3 regions of the Proteus sp. fly-1089 genome follow, and region 2 is predicted to be linked to each of the others. Evidence: predicted binding sites of a transcription regulator. Region 2 holds the regulator's gene; each other region holds the start of a gene.

Region 1 (8,103 bases), on a different contig from region 2:
TCCCCTGAAATAACACATCCAAACCTTGTTATTAACCCACATCAGGGTGCCAATAATGACGGAATTAATAATAAGGGAGAAAGAAAATGAATGAATGGTCATTATTAATCTTCACATTTATGATGAATGCGACCATTGGTCTTGCACTAACAACCGGGCTTTTTGCTCGTCGCCTTTCTCATTATCTTAGTGCAGAAAGCTACTACCGCTTTATGCTGTTGGCCTTATTTGTTATTTGTGGATTGGCGGGTTTAGGTTCTATCGCCTCAATCACTCACTTAGGTGTGCCATTAAATGCTCCTAATGCCATTAGAAATGTTTTTTCTGCTTGGTTGAGTCGTGAAGTCGCCGTCACTGCTATTTTTGTCAGTTGCCTAGGATTAACCTTTTTATGGCTCTGGCGCACTCGCAAACTCTCAATGCTGTTATTAAGTACCAGTATTCTGATTGGGCTATTTGATATTTATTGCATGGCATCGATTTATCGCCATACCTCCATTTTGACATGGATGGATCCTAATACTTACGTGATGTTCTTCGGTGCGATGTTAACACTTGGCGCGGCTATTTTCTTTTTGCTGATCAAAGTATTACAACGCATAGGTAGTAAGTTGGGTATTGAAATACCCCAAGACTCTTTCCCAATACGCTGGAAATGGCAATTATGGGGAATAATGGCATTTAGCTTAATCGGTCGATTACTGTATCAACCTTTTTATGAGCAATATTTAACTAGCACGCTATATAGCCAAAAATCGGTGACATTCCCGTTATCACCTATTCAAGTGTATTACTCCATTGGTTCGTTACGTACTACCTGTTGGATCTTAGCAACCTTTGCAATATTGGCTTGTGGCTATAGTTTAGTGAAATTCCTAGCCCCTAAAAATCAAGGTAAATCAACTGAGTCTATCTTTGCGTTTGGCTGTGTGATCGCAATTATCGCTGACTTTATGTTGCGCTATGTTTTCTACTCAATTCACTAGTAGTCATTGAGCAAGGCATTTAAATAATAAAAAAACAAACCTCATTAATTGGGGTTTGTTTAAGGAAGTATCAAAAATTATGAGCAGACTCTCTTATTATGCGGCTGCATTTAATTTATTGGGAATTTGTTATTTATTCCCACCTGATGATGACACCAATAAAACCGCACTCAACTTTTTTAAAACTGGGGATTTTGCAACGCAGTGGCCTTGTAAAATTGAAAGCGGTCTGTGTGAACGTTTAATTAATTCCGTTTCTATCGATACAGAGCAATTAAAAATCCAATGGCAAAATCTTTTTGTTGGCCCTAATGCTTTACCGGCTCCTCCTTGGGGGTCAACCTATTTAGATCCTGAAGGTTTATTACAAGGGGATTCTACCCTTGCACTGAGTGAGTTTTTAAAACGGGAACGTTTAAAAGTAAATACGCCTTTTCCAGAGCCTGTTGATCATATCGGTTTGATGCTATTTCAAGCTGCGGTATTAGCATCAGAAAAAAGAGAAGATGCGGTTAATGAATTACTTTCCCTTCATTTGACTACATGGCTACCTCACTATTTAAATAAATTAAAAATGAGTGGATATAGCCAATTTTATAGCACATTAACAGAACTGGTAACCATCACGGTGAACGCATTCAGAAAATAGAAATTTATTAACAAGTTATCATCCTAACATAATTATTTAAGGTAATTTGGACCACGCACCCAGATTACCTTTTTTCGTTTAGAACATTCTTTTTTAAATTATTATGATTTTAACCCTAAGCGTTTTGTTAAACGACGTAAGTTAGCCGGATCAAGTGATAATTCTCGTGCAGTTGCCGCCCAATTTTGGTTATTACGCAGTAATGCTTGTTTAATTAAATCTCGTTGAAATTCATCCGTTGCATCTTTTAAATTTTTTTCCTTAGAAGGTAACGATTGTGATATTGGATACGTTAGATTTTCTGTACCTAAAGCAAAATGACTGACTTGTAAAATAAGACTGTCTGTCTTATTCCCTGCCCTCGCTAATACGATTGCTCGATGAATGGTATGTTCTAATTCACGTACATTACCCGGCCAAGAATAATGTAATAAATAAAGGCGTAATTCAGGGCTAATAATCACTTGAGTAAGATTAAAGCGTTGACGATATTGCTCGCAGAAATACCCCACTAATAGCAAAATATCTTCGTCTCGCTCTCGTAATGGCGGAACATGCAAAGGAAAGATACTTAAACGATGGAAAAGATCGGCACGGAAATTTCCCGCTAATACTTCCTCCCATAAATCACGATTCGTTGCTGCTAATACACGTACATTAACGCGTAAATTACGATCGTCACCAATTCGTTGAATATCACCATATTGTAAGACACGCAATAATTTGGCTTGGAGTGATAATGATAATTCTCCTATTTCATCAAGGAATAACGTTCCATTATCCGCCATTTCAAATTTACCACTACGATGGCTAATTGCGCCGGTAAAAGCCCCTTTCACATGCCCAAATAGTTCACTCTCTGCCACACTCTCAGGAAGCGCTGCACAATTTAAATAGACTAACGGATTATCTGCACGATTAGACATTTCATGAATAGCTTTAACCACCAGCTCTTTACCCGTTCCCGTTTCGCCACTCACTAAAATATTCATATCTGCGGGTGCAACAATTTCTATCTCTTTTTTTAGTTGCATCATCGAAGGCGATAAACCAATAATTTCTGTTTTTACTGTGGGCTTAAACGTATTGGTTGGCGTAAATAACATATTTTGATTTTCGAGTTGTTCAATCAATAACGCATTATTTAATGCACCGGAAGTTAATGCCGCAATTAAACGAAGCTCTTCATCACTGAAAGTATCAAACTGATAAGGGTCCATTCCATCAAGTGTTAAAGTGCCGATTAAATCTTGCCCAGCAAATAATGGCAATCCGACGCAAGCATGAACTTTTAAATGTTCTCTATCTGGAATAAGCCCATCATAAGGATCGGGTAAATCACTGTCCGCTGGAAAGCGCACCACATCCCCTGCTCGCGCTATAGTTTCGAGACGAGGATGTCCTTCTAGTAAAAAACGACGCCCTAAAACATCAGGTACAAGGCCATCTATGGCTAATGGAATAAACTGATGAGGCTCATAACGAAGCAACGCTGCGGCATCGCAATTTAGCACCTGCCGAAGTGTGGTCACCAGTCGCTGAAATCTATCTTGGTGACCAACATCTTTTTGTAATTCAATGGCAATTTTAGCCAACACATCAACAGAAAATCCCATAAAAACACCTCATAGTCATTATGACCGTTATTATGGTCATTTTGACATGATAAAGATAGTCATATTGACAATATATAAATAGTCACAAAAACAAAAATCATTTTAAAACAACAAGATAAAAATTGGCACGCTTCTTGATTATATCAATACATATCCCTATGAAAAGATTAATGAGAAGGAACAATACAAAATGGCTATTCATGTTAAAAATAATGTTAATTGGGTTGGGCAACGTGACTGGGAAGTTCGTGATTTTCATGGCACAGAATACAAAACATTATTAGGTAGTAGCTATAACAGCTACCTAATACGTGAAGAGAAAAATGTGCTTATTGATACCGTTGACCATAAATTCAGTCGTGAATTTGTACAAAATTTACGAACACAAATTAATCTAGAAGAGATTGATTACATTATTATTAATCATGCAGAAGAAGATCACGCAGGTGCATTAACTGAGCTGATGTCCTTTATTCCTAATACTCCGATTTATTGCACAGCAAACGCCATTGATTCAATCAATGGACATCATCATCACCCTGAATGGAATTTTCATATCGTTAAAACAGGCGATAGCCTAGATATTGGTAATGGCAAGCAACTCATTTTTGTTGAAACGCCAATGCTACATTGGCCTGACAGCATGATGACCTATTTAACTGGTGATGCGATTTTATTTAGTAATGATGCCTTTGGTCAGCACTATTGTGATGAACGGTTGTTTAACGATGAAGTTGACCAAACAGAATTATTTGAACAATGCCAACGTTATTACGCCAATATTTTGACGCCATTTAGCCGCCTTGTAACACCGAAAATTAATGAAATTTTAGGCTTTAATTTACCTGTCGATATGATTGCTACGTCTCACGGTGTGGTATGGCGTGATAATCCAACACAAATTGTTGAATTATATCTAAAATGGGCTGCCGATTATCAAGAAGATCGTATTACTATTTTCTATGACACCATGTCTAACAATACTCGCATGATGGCAGATGCCATTGCACAAGGTATCAATGAAATTGACCCTAATGTGTTTGTAAAAAGCTATAACGTCGCCAAAAGTGATAAAAATGACATTATCACCAGTGCGTTTCGTTCTAAGGGTGTGCTTGTTGGTTCATCAACAATGAATAATGTCATGATGCCAAAAATTGCCGCCATGCTTGAAGAAATGACAGGCTTACGTTTTCGTAATAAAAAAGCGGCTGCTTTCGGGAGTTATGGCTGGAATGGTGGCGCGGTTGACCGCATTCAAACTCGTTTAATGGACGCTGGATTTGAAACCGCACTAGCACTAAAAACTAAATGGCGCCCAGATATGCAAGCACAAGAAATTTGTCGTGAATATGGACGTGAACTTGCACGCCAATGGGCTTTAGCGCCACTTCCTGCGACTCAACCTTGTTGTACAACCTCATCACAACCTGAAGTTATCACAGATGTTGAAGCAATCGACTTAGGCCCACGTATGCAATGCAGTGTATGCCAATGGATTTACGATCCGGCAGTAGGTGAACCAATGCAAAACGTTCAACCTAATACACCATGGAGCGAAGTTCCTGATAGCTTCTTATGCCCTGAATGCTCATTAGGAAAAGATGTCTTTGATGCACTTGCAAAGGAGGCAAAATGAGTACAGACCTCCTCAATAGTGGGATTGTCATTATTGGCGCGGGCTTTGCTGCGCGCCAATTAGTCAAAAATATTCGCAAATTTAATGCAGATCTTCCCATTACCTTAATTGCATCAGACAGTATTGATGAATATAACAAGCCAGATTTAAGCCATGTTATTAGCCAAGCTCAATGTGCAAATGATTTAACCAAACAAACAGCCCAAGAGTTTGCACAACAGTATCAACTCGCGATCCATCCATATACGCAAATTGTCGATATTAATACGGATGAAAAACGGATCCAGAGTGCCAAAGGTGAACAATGGTATTACGATAAATTGGTATTAGCCACTGGAGCGAAAACTTATTGCCCTGCTATTTCAGGCCATGAGTTAATGTTTACGCTTAATAGTCAACAAGAGTACCGAGCTTATGAAGCACAAATTCGCCAAGCTAAACGTATATTAATTTTAGGGGCAGGATTAATTGGTACTGAATTAGCCATGGATTTTAGTCGAGCAAACAAAGAAGTGATCCTTGCTGATATTTCAGGGCAATTATTATCTTCTCTGATCCCTTCCGATCTCAGTGGGCGCTTACAATCAAGCCTTACTGAAATTGGTGTACGCTTAATGCTGAAATCACCATTACAGTCATTAACACAAACCGATAACGGTATTTTAGCGACATTTAATCAGCATCATCAATTAACAGTTGATTGCGTTATTGCCGCTACAGGACTCGCACCCAATATAGAATTAGCTCACCTTGCGGGTTTACATACCGATCGTGGGATCATGGTAAATGAATATCTACAAAGCAGTAATAGTGATATTTATGCCTTAGGTGATTGTGCACAAATCAACGGTAATTTATTACCATTTTTACAGCCAATACAATTAAGTGCGATGCATTTAGCCAAATCACTTGTAGGTGAAAATAATGCACCGCTGAATTTACCACCAATGATTATTCGGGTGAAAACGCCACTAATGCCTCTACATCTTGCCGGTGAAACCGCACGTAATGACTTAACGTGGAATATTAATACAACACAATCTGGTGTTATCGCTAAAGGCTTTGATGAGAATGACGTATTACGTGCCTTTGTGGTTACAGAAGAACAGGTAAAAGAAGCTTTTGCTTTATTGCGAGCACTGTCCGCTTAATTTAAATAACATACGAGATACCGATATGAATTTACGTGATAAAACTCTCGGTCAACTAGCCCTGTCTATTTCAGGTGCCAGTGCTATTTTTCGTCAATATAACCTCGACTTTTGCTGTGGAGGTAAACGTACATTAAGTAAATCTGCAGAGAAAGTCGGATTAGACATTGATGAAATTGAAAATAAATTACTCGCACTTTCACAACAACCATTAGAAAAAGATTGGCGACAAGCGCCATTAAGTGAAATTATTGATTTTATTATTGTTCGTTACCACGACAAACACAGAACACAATTACCGGAGCTTATTCTACAAGCAGAAAAAGTAGAACGCGTTCATGAAGCAAAACCGACTGTCCCTAAAGGGTTATCTCGCCAATTGACACTATTATTAGATGAGCTAACAAGCCATATGATGAAAGAAGAGCGTATTCTTTTTCCTATGATAAAAAATGGTTTAGGAAGCCAAGCTGGAGCCCCCATTAGTGTTATGGAACACGAACATGATGATGCGGGTGAAATTGTTGAAGTGATTAAATTTATTACCAAAAATGTCACACCACCACCTGAAGCCTGCACCACATGGCGAGTGCTTTATAATGGCATTAATGAGTTTATCGACGATTTAATGAATCATATTAGCTTAGAAAATAATTTATTATTTCCAAGAGCATTATCAGGCGAGTAATTGATTAATCTTGATAGCCAGGGGATTTTGTTATCCCCTGCTATTTTATTCTTATTGAAGTTAATAAAATCTACCGCTCGCCTTGAGTATCTATCAACAAACGCTGGTTTATATATTCGATAGTCTCGTCTATCGTCATAATATTATTAACGACATTAGTAATGCCTTGCCCGATAATAATCTCGGCTTGGCGTAAATTAAATAACTTACCATTAGGCACCGAAGATTCTCGTATTCCTTTATTAATTTCTTGATAAGCCAATGTCATCCATGGATAACGATGGCTAATCTCTTGATTATGGCTGAAATTTTTATGATTACTGTTTCCACCTAATAAAATTAGGTGATCCATAACCATTGGGGAATAAAGCCAACGATAAAATTGCTCTGCATACTGTGATTTTTGGCTATAACGTGAAACCCCTAATACGCCACCGCCTAATTGTGGAATACTGCCGGGTACAGGTGCAAAACCTGTTTTAGGTAAAATATTGCTATGTGCAACATCGTTAAATAAATTCATATAAGCAATAAGCATAGCAAGATGCCCTTGCTCAAATTGTCTAACCGATTCACTCCACCATTTATTATGAATATTCTCAGTGATCGACAACTGTTTTAAATATTCTTCTAATATTTCACCTGCTAAAGGCATTTCTAATCTAGGAATATTATGACTTCCTATTAAACATCCACCTTTGGCGTAATAACGTAATAGATACTCTGTTGCAATTAACCCCGCGCTACCCAATGTTGTTGATGCCCCCATTGGGCAACTTAATTGCCCTTCTTCATGTTGCTCAGTAAAAAACTGCGTCACATTATCGTATTCTTCAAATGTTGTCGGTACAGTTAATTCATTACCTGTTTTTTCGTAGTACATTCTTTTTAGAATAGGATCTTCAAACAAGTCTTTTCGATAAAATAAGAGTTGTGCACTGGCATCAAAAGGCATGGCATAAGCAACATTATTTACTAAGCTAAATTTTTGCTGAGTAGGTAGTGAAAAATTATTTAATAAATCCGTTAATCCATTACCAATCTTATCTAATGGCTGTAATATTCTTTCCGCAAACCAAGGAAAACAGGCCATATCAATACGCAATAAATCATAATAAGGATGTAAATGTAACTGACTTAAAATTTGATACACTTCATCGTAAGGATGAATTGCTAAATTAACTTTAATCCCTGTTTGACGATAAAAATGAGGTAGTAGTTTTTTTAATGCACTGGTTGAAGGGCTAGGTAAAATCAGTAAGTTAAGACTTATCTCTGCTTTATCCTCACTGATAACCGCTGGCGTTAAAGTATAAAGATGATCACTTTGATTACGCACACAAGTTACATTATTCTCGATAATTTCCGCATCCT
Region 2 (8,103 bases):
CGCAACTTTGGATCCCAATGTGGGTTTGGTAAGAAACGCACATCAAAAACATAATCTGCATCAATAGGGATACCATGCTTAAATCCAAAGGATTCAAAGACCATAGTCAATTCACGCTCACGCTTACCTAGTAAGCGAGTACGTAACATTTCTGCTAGCTCATGAACTGACATTTCTGAGGTATCAATGATGAGATCTGCGCGTGATCGTAATGGCTCAAGCAGATCACTTTCGGTATCAATTGCCACTTCTAATGAAAGGTTTTTGGTCGAAAGTGGGTGCAAGCGTCGTGTATCACTATAACGACGAATTAAAGTATTTCTATCTGCGTCTAAAAATAAGAGTTGTGGAGAATATTCAGCGGGTAAACTTTCCAGCGCTTTTTCGAAGATCTCCGGCGACTCTGGCATATTTCGGACATCAATACTGACTGCGGCAGCAGAAGCATCACGTTCAGCCAGTGTTTTTGCGAGCTCAGGTAAAAGATCAACAGGCAAGTTATCAACACAATAAAATCCCATGTCTTCAAGCGCACGCAAAGCGACTGACTTACCTGAACCAGAGCGTCCGCTGACTATCATCAGCACCATGAGGTAGCTCCCCTATAATTTCCCAGTGATGAATATCATTCCACTGTATGCTATTCGCGTCCCAACAAACCCGTAGGGGTTATTCTGTGATAATCTGATAAAGCTCTTCATCACTTTGTGCGGAGCGTAGTCGGCGGCATAAGTTTTTGTCTGCCAACTGTTTTGCAATCAAAGACAGTGTGTGTAAATGTTCCTTGCACTGTGTTGCAGGAACGAGTAATGCGAACAACAAATCGACAGGTTGATTATCAATAGCGTCGAAGGCAATAGGTTCGCTTAGGTGAAGAAACACACCAACTACTTTTTCTGTTTCATCACTTTCAATACGTCCATGAGGGATAGCTAAACCACCCCCAATCCCTGTTGTACCGACTTTTTCACGCGTCAGTAAGGCTTCAAATATCAGTGTTTCGGGTAAATTAAGTGCTTTTGCCGCATTTTCACTGATAATTTCTAACGCGCGCTTTTTACTCGTGCAATGTACATCATTATGTGTACATGCCAGAGAAAGTACGTCGCTAATATTCATCTTTGTATCGTTGTTCATTGTCTTATTCACTTAGACCAGCAAACCAGATGCCACAAAGTGACACCTGGTTTTTTTGTTACTGATATTGATTAGGCGTTGGCTTGAACCGAGTCATAAACAACGCAGTAACTTCGCCGATTGTATCCCCATTCGTAATGGGAAATGAATTAATGTTGTCTCAGTTTATCTTTGTGTTTGGTTAATTGACGAGCCAGTTTATCCATTAATCCATCAATTGCTGCGTACATATCTTCTGCTTCAGCAGAGGCATGTAATTCACCGCCATTAACTTGAATGGTCGCTTCAGCGATTTTATTCACTTTCTCGACTTTCAGGATAACCTGAACGTTATTAATTTTGTCAAAGAACTGAGGTAATTTCGCGCTTTTTGCTTTGACGGTATCACGCAGAGCATCAGTTAATTCAATGTTATGACCAGTGATTTGAAGTTCCATAGTGTCTTCCTTCTCAATTATGCTCAAACCAACTCTTTGCGTTGATTTGAAGGCGGGATGGATAATGACTCTCTATATTTCGCAACAGTGCGTCGAGCAACTTGTATACCAAGTTCTGCGAGCATATCAGCCAGTTTACTATCACTAAGTGGTTTCGCTGGATTTTCTGCTGCGATTAGTTTCTTCACTAAAGCCCTGATTGCTGTTGAAGAGGCCTCGCCTCCGCTATCAGTATTCACATGGCTAGAGAAAAAATACTTCAATTCGAAAATTCCTCTTGGGCAATGCAAAAATTTTTGCGTTGTCACTCGAGAAATGGTGGATTCGTGCATTTCAACCTGTTCAGCGATATCCGCTAACACAAGGGGTTTCATATGCTCTTCACCCAATTCGAAAAATGCCTGCTGTGTGTCAACAATGCAATGAGCGACTTTTAATAATGTCTCATTACGGCTTTCTAAACTTTTTATCAGCCATTTGGCTTCTTGTAAATTGTCACGAATAAATTTTCCATCGCTCTCATTTTGAGTCGATTGACCCAATGCAGCATAGGTTTCATTTATGCGTAGGCGAGGAATGCTATCTGTATTTAACTCAACTTGCCAGCGTTCACCTGATTTTTTTACCAGTATATCTGGGATAACATACTCTGACTCGCCTGTATCAATACTTAATCCAGGTTTAGGGTCAAGTGATTGAATTATCTCAATAACCGATTTTAATGTCTCTTCACGTAATTTCGTTTGACGCATCAATTGGCGAAAGTCGCGATTACCTAATAATTCTAAATGTTGGCTAATGACCAACTGTGTTTCTTTTAGATAAGGGGTATCTGTTGAAAAAGCAGAAAGCTGAATCAAAAGACACTCTTTTAAATCACGCGCAGCAACTCCAATAGGATCAAAGCGTTGAATACGTTTTAATACGGCTTCAACTTCATCAAGCTCTACCTCATCATCGCCCATTCCAAGCAGGATGTCATCTGTTGTAACAGTTAAATATCCTGTTTCATCAACTGCATCTATAATACTTATGGCAATGGCTCTGTCTGTTTCTGTAAACGGAGTGAGTTCAGCTTGCCATGTTAGATAATCTTGTAATGAAGCTGTTGTTTCACCTTGATACAGTGGGAGTTCATCATCCATATAGTCATTACTGGTACCAGAAGGTGTGCCCGCGGTGTAGATCTCTTCCCATTGGGTATCTAATGGGAGATCGTCAGGCATCTCTTTTTGTTCTAAAGCATCCAGCGTGTCGAGCTCTTCAACTTCGTTTTCAGTTGTTGTTTCTGTTGTAGAGTCAGATTGATTTTCTGTATGAGAGGCATCATCTGAAACAGGATCTTGTTGATCGTCGTCTTGTTCGAGAAGAGGGTTGGATTCAAGCGCTTGCTGAATTTCTTGTTGTAATTCAAGCGTCGAAAGTTGCAACAAACGAATAGCCTGTTGTAGCTGTGGCGTCATTGCCAATTGCTGACTGAGACGAAGTTGCAGACTTTGTTTCATAATGATGCGATGAGTCCTTGGCTGTTGTCATCCATGACAGAGTAAAAGTGAATCTAAGATTACAGGCGGAAGCCTTCACCTAAGTAAACACGTTTAACTTGCTCATTTTCAAGAATTTCTTCTGGTGAACCATGAGCAATAAGATGACCTTGGCTGACAATATAGGCTCGTTCACACACATCTAATGTTTCACGAACATTATGGTCAGTAATCAGTACACCTAATCCATAATCACGTAGATGTTGGATGATCTTTTTAATGTCCAATACTGAGATTGGGTCAACACCAGCAAAAGGTTCATCTAATAAAATGAATTTAGGGTTTGCGGCTAATGCGCGTGCAATTTCAACTCGACGGCGTTCACCCCCCGATAATGATTGCCCTAAGCTGTTACGCAAATGGCTCACATTGAACTCTTCTAATAGCTCTTCTGCTCGATCTTTTCGTTGTTCTGGTGTTAAATCATGGCGAATTTCTAAAATTCCCATAATGTTGTCATAAACGCTTAACCGTCTAAAAATAGAAGCTTCTTGAGGTAGATAGCCTATTCCTTTACGCGCGCGTTCATGTAACGGTAACAGAGTGATGTCTTCATCATCAATAGTAATACTACCCGCATCACGAGCGACAATGCCGACAACCATATAGAATGTTGTTGTTTTACCGGCACCATTAGGGCCAAGTAAGCCTACAATTTCACCTGAATTAACGTTCAGGCTAACATCACCGACAACGGTGCGTCCTTTGTATGCTTTTGCTAAATTTTCAGCTTTTAACAGCGCCATAAAGTGTTACTTACCTTTGTTGTTAGCACCAGTACCTTTCTCTTGCAACTGGGAAGGCAGTAAAACAGTGGTAACTTGTTTACCTTTACCGCTAAATGCTTCCATTTGCTGAGTTGGGACGAGATAAGTGATCTTATCACCAGTGATATTACTGTCTAATTGTTCAAGATAGGCTTTACCCGTTAAGGTCATTAATTCTTTATCCATTTCATAGGTCATTTTGTCGCCACGACCTTTGATTGGTTTGCCATCATCTTGTAACTGATAAAAAGTTACGGGATTACCGAATGCTTCAATGACGATTTTTTTAGAGTCACCACCTGGGCGTGTAACAACGACTTTATCAGCACGGATATCGATAGACCCTTGTTTAATCACAACATTTTGTGTGAATGTTGTGACATTTTTCTCTAGATCAAGCGACTGTTTTTCTGAATTGACAACAATAGGCTGTTGCGTGTCATCTTTAAGCGCCATCGCAGGTACACTTATTGCTAATAATGTACCGATAATCAGTGTATTACGGATTTTTTGATTCATTAGGGATCTCATAATAGGTGTTTACCTTTTCAATCAGCTCTGCGTGTTTCTCGCGCAGATTGCCTCGCATTTTTAAGCCGACTGATTTCAGTCCGACGCCGATAATAGTCACTTCATCATCAGAGGAAACATCCTGTGTATCCAAATTCGCGATAGCATTATCTGTGCTTATTCTCTGTAATTGAGAATCATCAGTTAAGCTATCAATCTGAACATCGCCATAAAGATAGAGCATTTTACTGTTGGTTAGCTTGGCTTTATTAGCGCGTACGGTCCATGTTGCATCCCCTGCCGGCGAATAAGTGGTTAAGACAGGGTTAGTAAACCATGTAAACTTTTGCTGAGCATAGTTTTTGACATCATCAGCAACGAGTTTATATCCAAGTATACCTGTTGGCTCATAAACAAAAGATATCGATGATTTAGATTGATAAGTTGGTTGACCATCATCAACAACTTCACCATCACCGAATTCAGTGTTGTTAGTATAGTTCCAGCCAATTAGCCCAAGGGCGATAATTGCAAGAATTATGGTAAACCAGGATTTTAATTTATTCATTCTGTGTCGTTATACGTTAAATCGAAAGACCTTTAGCTTCATCAAGCCGACCTTGAGCTAAAAGGATTAAATCACATAATTCTCGTACTGCACCACGTCCACCCATAATGTGAGTAACGTAATCCGCCCGAGGTGTGAGTAATGGATGCGCATCGGCAACCGCGACGGAAAGTCCGACTTTTTCCATTACAGGTAAATCTATTAGGTCATCACCAATATAGGCCGTTTGTTCATGTTTAAGGTTTAGTGTATCTAACAGTTGTTGATACGCCAAAAGCTTATTATGCTGACCTTGGTAAAGATATGTAATGCCAAGGGTTTTAGCACGATCTTCTAACAGTTTAGATTGACGACCTGTAATGATAGCAACCTCAATACCTGATGTAAGCAAACAACGAATGCCATACCCATCACGGACATTAAAAACTTTTAGCTCTTCGCCATTATTGCCCATGTAAATGAGTCCATCCGACATCACACCATCAACGTCACAAATCAGCAATTGGATTTTTTCTGCTTTTTTGATGACTTGCTCGCTTACTTCACCATAACAAGTTTCTATCATTGTATTCATTTTTATCCTTCGAACGTTATGACTAGCTTATACAACACCGGCTTGTAGTAAATCATGCATATGTAAAACACCTAACAGAATATCACTATCTTGTTCTGTTACTAACAGCGAGGTGATATGTTTTGCTTGCATTAAATTTAGCGCTTCAACGGCTAAACAATCAGGGCGAATACGAATGCCTCCTCTTGTCATCACATCAGAGATTTTGGCATTGTTAAGATCAATTCCTAAATCAAATATGCGTCGTAAGTCACCGTCAGTAAAGATACCGTTAATTAACATACTATCATCGCAGATTACCGTCATACCTAATTTTTTACGGGTAATCTCAACAAGTGCTTCGCGTAACGTCGCGTCTTTAGTAACACGAGGGATATCAGCATCTTTATTCATTAAGTCACTCACATGAAGGAGTAATTTACGACCTAACGCACCACCTGGATGAGAAAGGGCAAAATCTTCAGCAGTAAAGCCTCGAGCACGTAAAAGTGCGATAGCCAGTGCATCGCCCATCACTAATGTTGCTGTTGTACTTGTTGTGGGAGCAAGCCCTAAAGGACAGGCTTCTTTAGGAACTTTGATACAAAGATGAATATCAGACGCTTTCCCCATTGTACTTTGAGGAGTGCGTGTCATACAAATCAGTGTTATTTGTTTGCGTTTCAGAACCGGAATAAGGGCAAGGATCTCACTGGCTTCACCAGAATTTGAAATCGCTAGAACAATATCTTTTTCTGTGACCATACCTAAATCGCCATGACTTGCTTCACCGGGATGAACAAAAAAAGAAGGTGTTCCTGTACTGGCAAATGTTGCAGCAATTTTATGCCCAATATGGCCAGATTTACCCATACCCATCACAATCACTCGACCTTGGCAGTGAAAAATTTTTTCACAGGCAAGCGTAAAATCATCGTTGATATATTGTTCTAGTTCAGCTAACCCATCACGTTCAATATGAAGGACTTTTTTGCCCGCTTGCTGAAAATCAAACTCGGTCATTTTTTTGTACCATTTATTTTAGGTTAAGAGAGAATGTGCAACGCACAACACCGTAATATAAACAATAAAGCAAACTAATAAGAATATCCCTTTTCCTCGATTTAGGCGTCGTTTTCGCCCTAAGGAAAAGATAGAAAACAATAAACTAGCCACCCCAAGTACAGCAAAACTAAAATAAAATGTGTTGATATTAAATGTACTTGGTGAAAGTAATGCTGGCATTCCTAACACAAATGTTAGGTTAAAAATATTAGCACCTATAATATTTCCTAAAGCTAATTCATTTTCACGTCTTAGCGCTGCAACAATGGTTGTTGCTAATTCAGGTAAACTTGTTCCAATAGATAGCAAGGTTAAACCAACAAAAAAACCACTAAGATGATACTGTTGCATTAGAATAAAGACATTATCTAATATCATTTGAGTCGCAACTGGAATAATCAGTAAGGCAATAACAACCCAAAAAAGAGCAACTGAATTACGAGGATTTGTCTGTAATTCAAAACGGGTTAAGGTTTCTAAAGGTAATACATGGCGCTCTTGTGTGAGTGTTTTATGCATCGTTTTTATCATGAGAAAGATAGATGCAAAGCCAATAAAAAAGAGCAAAGTACCTTCTCTAAGCCCTAGGGCCCCACTAGATAAAATAATCCCCACAAGCATGATGACGATAATCATCAATGGAAGCTCTTTTTTCAGTACCGCAGACTGTATGTTCATGGGGTAAATCATCGCCCCAATACCCGCAATAAGAAGAAGATTAGTGAGTGTAGAACCAATTGCAGTGCCAATAGCAATGTCAGGTAAATTATGAACCGAGGCATCGGTAGAAACAAAAAGTTCAGGTAATGATGTGCCAGTGCCTACAATTAAAATACCGATAACGGCGGGTGGAATTTTTAACGATTGCGCAAAAACGCTCGCACCATAGACTAATCGGTCTGATGCATAAACCAGTAGCATCAATCCAAAAATTAAAAGAGACAAAGTAATCAACATGCCATCAGTTTTCCGACAATGAGCAAATAAAGAAAGAAAAAACCAATAAGACAGGGCTGATAAAAAAACATATTGTCAAAAGGTTTTGCTAATTCACCATATTTTGACTAGCCAAGCACGAAAAGTAAAATTAACCGTGCACTATTTTGCTAAATAGTGGTGATTTCTTTGTAACATAACGAATGACCTGCCAAAATAGCGTAAAATTTGTTTATGCAGACAGGCTTGAGGATGTTTTATTCATGAACGCACAATCTGACAATCTAATTGAAGTGCGCAATATGAACTTCACTCGTGGTAGCAGGAAGATCTTTTCTGAGATTAACCTTGTTGTACCTAGAGGAAAAGTGACTGCAATTATGGGCCCTTCAGGGATTGGTAAAACAACTTTATTACGCCTTATGGGAGGACAAATTCTTCCTGATAGCGGTGAAATTTGGTTTGATGGCGATAATATTCCGGCGCTATCACGTTCTGCGTTGTATCACGCAAGAAAGAAAATGAGTATGCTTTTTCAGTCTGGTGCCCTTTTTACCGACATGAATGTATTTGAAAATGTAGCCTT
Region 3 (8,103 bases), on a different contig from region 2:
CATTGGTTATCTCCTACTTAATTGGTAAATAAATAGAAAATTCAGTATTTCCGGGCCAACTGGTAAATTCAATTTTACCTGCATGCTGATCCACTAAATTACGCGCAATTGATAATCCCAATCCATTTCCTCCTTCTCTACCGCTTACCATGGGATAAAAAAGTGTGTCTTGTAGATGAGGAGGAATACCATCACCAGTATCAATTACATCTATACGGGCAACAAGGCGATGACGTTCACCATGGAGTGTGACTTGAAAAGCAGTACGGGTACGCAAAATAATCGTCCCTCCTGTTTTTTCAACAGCTTGTAAAGCATTGCGTGTAATATTTAGGAGTACTTGTTCTATTTGATCTGGGTAATGTGATAACTCAGGTAAACTGGGATCGTAATCTTTTATCAAGGTGACATTTTCAGGACATTCGAGCGAAATAAGTTGAGCCACACGCTCAACAACATGATGAATACTCTGATATGTTTTTGTTCCCGGGTGTTGGGGACCGAGTAGTCTGTCCACCAGCACACGAAGGCGATCAGCTTGTTCAATAATGACTTGCGTATATTCTGTTAAGGCAGGATCGGGTAATGATTTTGCCAGCAATTGTGCAGCACCTCTTAACCCACCTAACGGATTTTTAATTTCATGTGCCAGCCCCCTAACCAATTCCCTCGCTGCCATCTGCTGTGCTTGTTGTATCTGCTCTTGGCTTAACCGGCGTTGACTATCCATAGGCGCCAGTTCCAGCAAAATGTGTTGTTCGGAAATAGGTTGGGCACTGAGCGACATTGTATGTGATTGGTTATTGACAACCAATATCACTTCATTGTCAGTAAAGCTTTGTCCACTCGCTAATGTTTCACGCATTAAATCAGCATCAAAAGAGTAATAACTGAATAAGGCGGTAAAAGGCGTTTCAAATAATTTTCGGCGACTTTGTGCTAAAACCTGTAACGCAGAATGATTCGCATAACAAATAATAAACTCTTTGTTGATAACTAATACTGAGTGTATCAATGAGTCCAAAATTAATGTGTTATCAGGTAAGTCTGCCGTTTCCATATTGATACCTCGTTGCACCATTTTAGTGCATCTTACCTTTATTGCATTAATGAACCAATGCGTAAGTGAATAGACGAACTCCTTAAGTGGGAGAAAAGTGCCCATCCGAAGATGGGCAAAATAGCTTCACGGCAAAAAAACAGTTTTACATCTTGGCTTAAGTTTTTATCAGTAAAATTTAACTTAAGCGCTGTAATACATTTCAAATTCAAGAGGATGTGGAGCCATACGTACACGTTGAACATCTCCACGTAATAATTCTAAATAAGCATCAATAGCATCGTCAGTAAAGACGCCACCGCGGGTTAAGAATTCACGATCGGCATTTAGTGTATTTAATGCTTCCTCTAATGAACCTGCGACAGTTGGGATCTCTTTTGCTTCTTCTGGCGGTAAGTCATAGAGGTTTTTATCCATAGCATCACCAGGGTGAATTTTATTGATAATGCCATCAAGACCAGCCATTAACTGAGCGGCAAACGCAAGATAAGGGTTTGCTAATGGGTCAGGGAAGCGAACTTCAATACGGCGTGCTTTCATGCTGGCAACCACTGGAATACGAATTGATGCCGAACGGTTACGTGCGGAGTAAGCCAACATAACAGGGGCTTCAAAACCTGGAACTAAACGTTTATAAGAGTTAGTTGTTGGGTTAGTAAATGCATTTAGCGCACGAGCGTGTTTGATAATACCGCCGATGTAATACAGCGCCATTTCAGATAATCCGCCGTATTTGTCGCCTGCGAATAGGTTTACACCGTTTTTAGACAGAGACATATGGCAGTGCATGCCTGAGCCATTATCACCTACTAGCGGTTTTGGCATAAAGGTCGCTGTTTTACCAAATACATGAGCTACATTTTGTACCACGTATTTATAAATTTGGGTTTCATCTGCTTTTTTGGTCATGGTATTGAAGCGAGTCGCCACTTCGTTTTGACCTGCTGTTGCCACTTCATGATGGTGTGCTTCAACCACTAAGCCCATTTCTTCCATAATGTTACACATGGTAGAACGAATATCTTGTGATGAATCAACAGGTGGCAGTGGGAAATAGCCACCTTTAACCATAGGGCGGTGCCCTTTGTTACCGTCTTCATATTTAGTGTTGGTGTTCCAAGCCGCTTCAATATCATTAATAGCGTAAGAAGCGCCTGAAATATCGTTTTTAAAACGAATATCATCAAACAAGAAGAATTCTGGTTCTGGCCCAAACAGTACTGTGTCTGCAATACCACTTGATTTTAAATAATCTTCAGCACGTTTTGAAATAGAGCGTGGATCGCGATCATAACCTTTCATTGTGCCTGGTTCTAGCACATCACAACGAATAATCAGGGTTGGGTCTTGAAAAAATGGGTCTAGCATTGCGGTTGTTGCATCTGGCATCAGCACCATGTCTGATTCGTTAATGCCTTTCCAGCCACCAATAGAGGAACCATCGAACATTTTTCCTTCTTCAAAGAAATCATCGTTAACCTGATGAGCCGGAATAGTAAGATGTTGTTCTTTACCGCGGGTATCAGTGAAACGTAAGTCAATATATCTAACTTTATGTTCTTCAATCATGGATAACACATGTTCAAGGGACATAGAAACTCTCCTGGCGAATGGTTTTATTGAGTGCAGTGGCCTTACACATTTTTCGGTGAATTTTTTGCTCACCTAAATTCTATTGCGAAAAGCATGCCAACTTATCTAAAAAGGGATATATACTGTATTGATGAAGTTTAGTGTAGAATATCTCCTGTGATTTTTTAATTATTGCACAAAGTTGGTGCAAATTAAGCCTAATTAGTTGCACTATTTTGGTGCAATCGAACGGATGCTACTAAATTCTGAGGCGTGAAAAGGATCACAATTCAATTAATTGCATATTGTTAAGCAATCATTATTGTGATCTTGTTTAGTCTCTCGTCTAAAGCGTGTACAATACTGCGCTTATTTCTACAATGCCTGAGGCAAATTTTGTGATCGAAAACTTGCGTAATATCGCCATCATCGCCCACGTTGACCATGGTAAAACAACTATCGTCGATAAATTACTACAGCAATCTGGTACGTTCGGTGAACGTGAAACCGTTGCTGAGCGCGTGATGGACTCAAATGATCTCGAAAGAGAGCGCGGAATTACTATTCTTGCGAAAAATACAGCGATTAAATGGAATGACTATCGTATCAATATCGTAGATACCCCAGGACACGCCGACTTCGGTGGTGAGGTAGAACGCGTTATGTCTATGGTAGACTGCGTTCTATTGCTGGTTGACGCGATGGATGGCCCAATGCCACAAACTCGTTTTGTGACACAAAAAGCATTTGCTAACAACTTAAAACCTATTGTTGTTATCAATAAAGTTGACCGCCCTGGTGCGCGTCCAGACTGGGTTGTTGATCAGGTATTTGACCTGTTCGTAAACTTAGGTGCAACTGACGAACAACTTGATTTCCCAATTATCTATGCATCTGCATTAAACGGTATTGCGGGAACAGATTACAATGACATGGCTGAAGATATGACTCCGTTATATGAAGCTATTGTCAAATATGTAGAGCCACCAAAAGTGGATCTGGAAGGTACATTCCAGATGCAAATTTCTCAGTTGGACTACAACAACTACATGGGTGTTATCGGTATCGGTCGTATTAAGCGTGGTAAGGTTAAACCTAACCAACAAGTGACTATCATCGATAGTGAAGGTAATACCCGTAACGGTAAAGTCGGTAAAGTTTTAGGCCATTTAGGCTTAGAGCGTATCGAAGTTGATGTTGCTGAAGCTGGCGATATCATCGCAATCACTGGTTTAGGTGAACTGAATATCTCTGATACGATTTGTGAAGTGGGTGCTGTTGAAGCGCTACCTGCATTAGCCGTTGATGAACCAACTGTTAGCATGTATTTCTGTGTTAATACTTCACCATTCTGTGGTCGTGAAGGTAAATTCGTGACTTCTCGTCAGATTTTAGATCGTCTGAAAAAAGAGTTAGTCCATAACGTTGCATTACGTGTAGAAGAAACTGAAGATCCAGATGCATTCCGTGTATCAGGTCGTGGTGAGCTTCACCTGTCAGTTCTGATTGAAAATATGCGTCGTGAAGGTTACGAATTAGGTGTATCTCGTCCTAAAGTTATCTTCCGTGATATTGACGGTCGTAAACAAGAGCCTTTCGAACAAGTTACTATCGATATTGAAGAACAGCACCAAGGTGATGTGATGCAAGCGATGGGTGAGCGTAAAGGCGAAATGCGTGATATGCAACCAGATGGTAAAGGACGTGTACGTTTAGACTACATTATCCCTAGCCGTGGTCTGATTGGTTTCCGTACTGAATTTATGACTATGACATCAGGTACTGGTTTACTGTATGCAACATTCAGTCATTATGATGATGTTCGTCCAGGTGAAATCGGTCGCCGTAATAACGGTGTTATGATCTCTAATGGCCAAGGTAAAGCCGTTGCTTACGCACTGTATAGCTTACAAGACCGCGGTAAATTATTCGTTACTCATGGTGCAGAAGTGTATGAAGGCCAAGTAATTGGTATTCATACTCGCTCTAATGACTTAACAGTAAACTGCTTAACAGGTAAAAAGCTAACTAACATGCGTGCTTCTGGTACAGATGAGGCGACAACGCTGACTCCACACCTGAAACAAACATTAGAACAAGCATTAGAATTTATTGATGACGATGAGTTAGTTGAAGTTACTCCGCAGTCTATTCGTCTGCGTAAGCGTTATCTGTCAGAAAATGATCGTCGCCGCGCTTATCGTAGCAAAGACTAATTCGTTATTCTGATAACATAATTCTTAGGGCGCGTTTAGCGCCCTGAGTTTATACTCGGCATACTTCACGTTACAGTAGCGTTGACTATGCTCAGTTAGTCGAGACATAGCTTATCTATTCTATGTTCTCCGGCTATCTTCATTTATCACCTGCCTGTAACTCAAATTATGTTGAGTAGATGTTGCTATAAGACGAATGCGGTGGAAACTAATCCCCACCGCATAAGTTCTCTCTTTTTCCCTGCCTTTTCTTATTTTTTATCCCTTGTCTGCATTTACAACTTAATCGTTGTACAAGTCACCAATACTATTTCGAAGCACAGATGAAAGCAGTCTCATTTTTCCTCTATCCCAATCCTTTTTTATGTTTTACAAAAAAATTAAGTGTGATTATTGTACTTTTTTAGCGTTTAAGCCTGTTCAGTAAAGCGATTTATGATTAAAGTAAAATGAGTTTTCTATTATGGAGAGGATTTATGCTTTATATCTTTGATATGGGTAATGTGATTATTGATATCGATTTTAACCGGGTATTCGCAGTATGGAGTAAACTCAGTGGTGTTCCATTAGCGAACATAAAAAAGAACTTCACCACAGGTGAGATCTTTAAATTACACGAACGCGGCAATATTACAGACATCGAATTTGCAGAAGAAATCAGCTCAGAATTAGGGATGAGCCTAAGCTTTGAGCAATTTGCTGAAGGCTGGCAAGCTATTTTTATCGCAGTTCGCCCCGAAGTTATTGATATAATGAATAAATTAAGAGAGCAAGGACATCGGGTTGTTGTGTTATCGAATACTAATCGCTTACACCAAGATTATTGGCCTGAGCATTATCCTGAAATTGCTGCTTCTGCAGATTTCCTCTATCTATCTCAAGATATTGGAATGAGAAAGCCAGATCCTGAAATCTATAAATATGTTTTACAGTCTGAAGACATTGAAGCACAAGATGCCGTTTTCTTTGATGATATAAAAGCAAATGTTGATGCAGCAATTGCAGTAGGCATGAAAGGTGTACATGTTGTTGATAAACACACAGTCATTGACTATTTCAAAGATTACGATTTTACTCTCCCAGTAGAAGAATAATGCTATCTTAAGGATAACAATAGATTGAATTTGTTATCCTTTTTTATTGATTTATTTTGGAGAGAGCATGATTGCGTTAATTCAACGAGTGACACAGGCAAACGTGGATATTGCTGGTGAAACAGTCGGCGCTATTAATCAAGGATTATTGGTTTTATTAGGTGTAGAGAAAGACGACAACGAACAGAAAGCCAAAAGACTATGTGAAAAAGTATGTGGTTATCGCATCTTTAGTGATGAAAATGACAAAATGAACCTAAATGTGCAACAAGCTGGTGGTAGTTTATTAGTTGTCTCTCAATTCACACTTGCCGCGGAAACACAAAAAGGTATGCGTCCAGGATTTTCAAATGGTGCGCCCCCAGAATTAGCGAAAAATCTCTATCACTACTTTATTGAACAATGTCAGCTACAAGGTTTAGAAACGCAAACAGGCCAATTTGCCGCAGATATGCAAATCACACTGACTAATGATGGCCCAGTCACCTTTTGGTTGCAGGTATAACGTCGAACGTATAGTCGTGTTAAAAGGAGCTCAGATATGTACCATTTACGGACACCAAAGACAGAGGCGGAATTTGATGCCTATTATGCTTTTCGTTGGGAAATGCTTCGTAAACCTCTACATCAACCTGAAGGCTCTGAAAAAGACGGTTATGACACCTTTGCTCATCACCAAATGGTTGTTGATGAAATAGGGCAACCCGTTGCAATTGGGCGACTTTATATTAATGCGGATAACGAAGGGGCTATCCGCTTTATGGCAGTACGCACTGATGCGCAAGGTAAAGGCTTAGGTACTCTTGTAGCGATGGCTTTAGAGTCATTGGCTCGCCAAGAAGGTATAAAACGGATCGTGTGTAGTGCAAGAGAAGAGTCTGTAAGCTTCTTTGAAAAATTGGGTTATGAAAATTGTGGCTTAGTTACAGGTCCACAAACGACACCCATAAAGCATTTCTTTATGAAAAAAAGTATTGAGTCCTTAGATGATATTCTTCATCGGCCTGATTGGTGTGCTGAATTACAAAAACAATGGCATCAACATATCCCATTAAGTGAAAAAATGGGGTTGCGCATTACTCAATATACTGGCACTCGTTTTTATACCACTATTCCTGAAGCAGGAAATCAAAACCCCCATCACACCATTTTTGCTGGTAGCCAATTTTCACTTGCCACCTTAACAGGTTGGGGATTGATTTGGTTATTAATGCAAGAGCATAAATTACAAGGTGATATTGTGTTGGTGGATGCCCATATTCGTTATCGAAAACCTGTTTCTGGGCGTCCTGCAGCCGTTGCTGATATGGAAAATCTAAGTGGTGATTTAGGGCGATTAGCTAAGGGGAGCAAGGCACGCATCAAGTTAGATGTCGATATTTGTGGTGATGAAGGGGTTGGTGCTGTTTTTAGTGGTACTTATATTGTTTTACCTGCACAAAATAAGCAATGTTAGGTGATTGAGGTTAATTGATTGAATTTAATTGTTTTTTATCTTTTTTGCGTTAAGGCGTGTGGATAATTAATCTATACTTTAATGCTTATCTTATTAGGTTTGCCACAAAAATTCGTCCTTTAAGGCAAGGATAATGCCAAAGTGTTTCTATCGCGATCCAATTGATGTATATTTCGCAGTTTACGGAGGGAAGCATGGACACCAATTTATCTACTCGTCTTAATAAATATATCAGTGAAAGCGGGATCTGCTCACGTCGTGAGGCTGACCGTTATATTGAGCAAGGACTTGTCCTTATTAATGGCAAACGCGCCGGTATTGGCGACCAAGTATTTGCTGGTGATGAAGTCAAAGTTAATGGTCGATTGATTGAAGCACAGGATAATTCTGAGTTGGTGCTGATTGCGCTGAATAAACCTGTGGGTATTGTCAGTACCACAGATGATGGCGAAAAAGATAATATTGTTGATTATGTTAACCACAGTACCCGTATTTTCCCAATTGGGCGTTTAGATAAAGATTCACAGGGATTGATTTTCCTAACTAACCACGGTGATTTAGTCAATAAAATCTTACGTGCAGGTAACGATCACGAAAAAGAGTACCTTGTGACAGTGAATAAACCGATCACTGATGAGTTTATTCATGGAATGGGCGCAGGCGTTCCTATCATGGGACAAAAAACCAAGAAATGTAAGGTCAAGA

The links. Region 2 encodes sigma-54, which starts transcription at its own class of promoters, with help from an activator protein. Its sites were predicted from a motif close to GTTGGCACANNTTTCGCTNT; they were not measured.
Region 1: norV (anaerobic nitric oxide reductase flavorubredoxin) is a predicted target of sigma-54. The motif match lies at 3,373-3,392, and genes of this name have one in related genera.
Region 3: glnA (glutamate--ammonia ligase) is a predicted target of sigma-54. The motif match lies at 2,735-2,754, and genes of this name have one in related genera.

The regions. Positions count from the first base shown of each region.
Region 1 is NZ_JBEETS010000007.1:61,903-70,005, reverse strand. Features, by position in the region: gene ABN080_RS14630 (DMSO/selenate family reductase complex B subunit) at 1-90, shown strand, start outside; gene ABN080_RS14625 (dimethyl sulfoxide reductase anchor subunit family protein) at 87-986, shown strand; gene ABN080_RS14620 (molecular chaperone TorD family protein) at 1,066-1,635, shown strand; gene norR (nitric oxide reductase transcriptional regulator NorR) at 1,737-3,251, opposite strand; gene norV (anaerobic nitric oxide reductase flavorubredoxin) at 3,442-4,890, shown strand; gene norW (NADH:flavorubredoxin reductase NorW) at 4,887-6,041, shown strand; gene ytfE (iron-sulfur cluster repair protein YtfE) at 6,067-6,729, shown strand; gene ABN080_RS14595 (extracellular solute-binding protein) at 6,800-8,103, opposite strand, start outside.
Region 2 is NZ_JBEETS010000002.1:484,221-492,323, reverse strand. Features, by position in the region: gene rapZ (RNase adapter RapZ) at 1-590, opposite strand, end outside; gene ptsN (PTS IIA-like nitrogen regulatory protein PtsN) at 670-1,137, opposite strand; gene hpf (ribosome hibernation promoting factor) at 1,287-1,574, opposite strand; gene rpoN (RNA polymerase factor sigma-54) at 1,598-3,079, opposite strand; gene lptB (LPS export ABC transporter ATP-binding protein) at 3,139-3,864, opposite strand; gene lptA (lipopolysaccharide ABC transporter substrate-binding protein LptA) at 3,871-4,404, opposite strand; gene lptC (LPS export ABC transporter periplasmic protein LptC) at 4,385-4,963, opposite strand; gene kdsC (3-deoxy-manno-octulosonate-8-phosphatase KdsC) at 4,980-5,537, opposite strand; gene kdsD (arabinose-5-phosphate isomerase KdsD) at 5,565-6,539, opposite strand; gene ABN080_RS08620 (calcium/sodium antiporter) at 6,558-7,538, opposite strand; gene mlaF (phospholipid ABC transporter ATP-binding protein MlaF) at 7,781-8,103, shown strand, end outside.
Region 3 is NZ_JBEETS010000007.1:160,110-168,212, forward strand. Features, by position in the region: gene glnG (nitrogen regulation protein NR(I)) at 1-3, opposite strand, end outside; gene glnL (nitrogen regulation protein NR(II)) at 14-1,060, opposite strand; gene glnA (glutamate--ammonia ligase) at 1,244-2,653, opposite strand; gene typA (ribosome-dependent GTPase TypA) at 3,013-4,848, shown strand; gene yihX (glucose-1-phosphatase) at 5,325-5,942, shown strand; gene dtd (D-aminoacyl-tRNA deacylase) at 6,010-6,447, shown strand; gene fabY (fatty acid biosynthesis protein FabY) at 6,484-7,398, shown strand; gene rluF (23S rRNA pseudouridine(2604) synthase RluF) at 7,593-8,103, shown strand, end outside.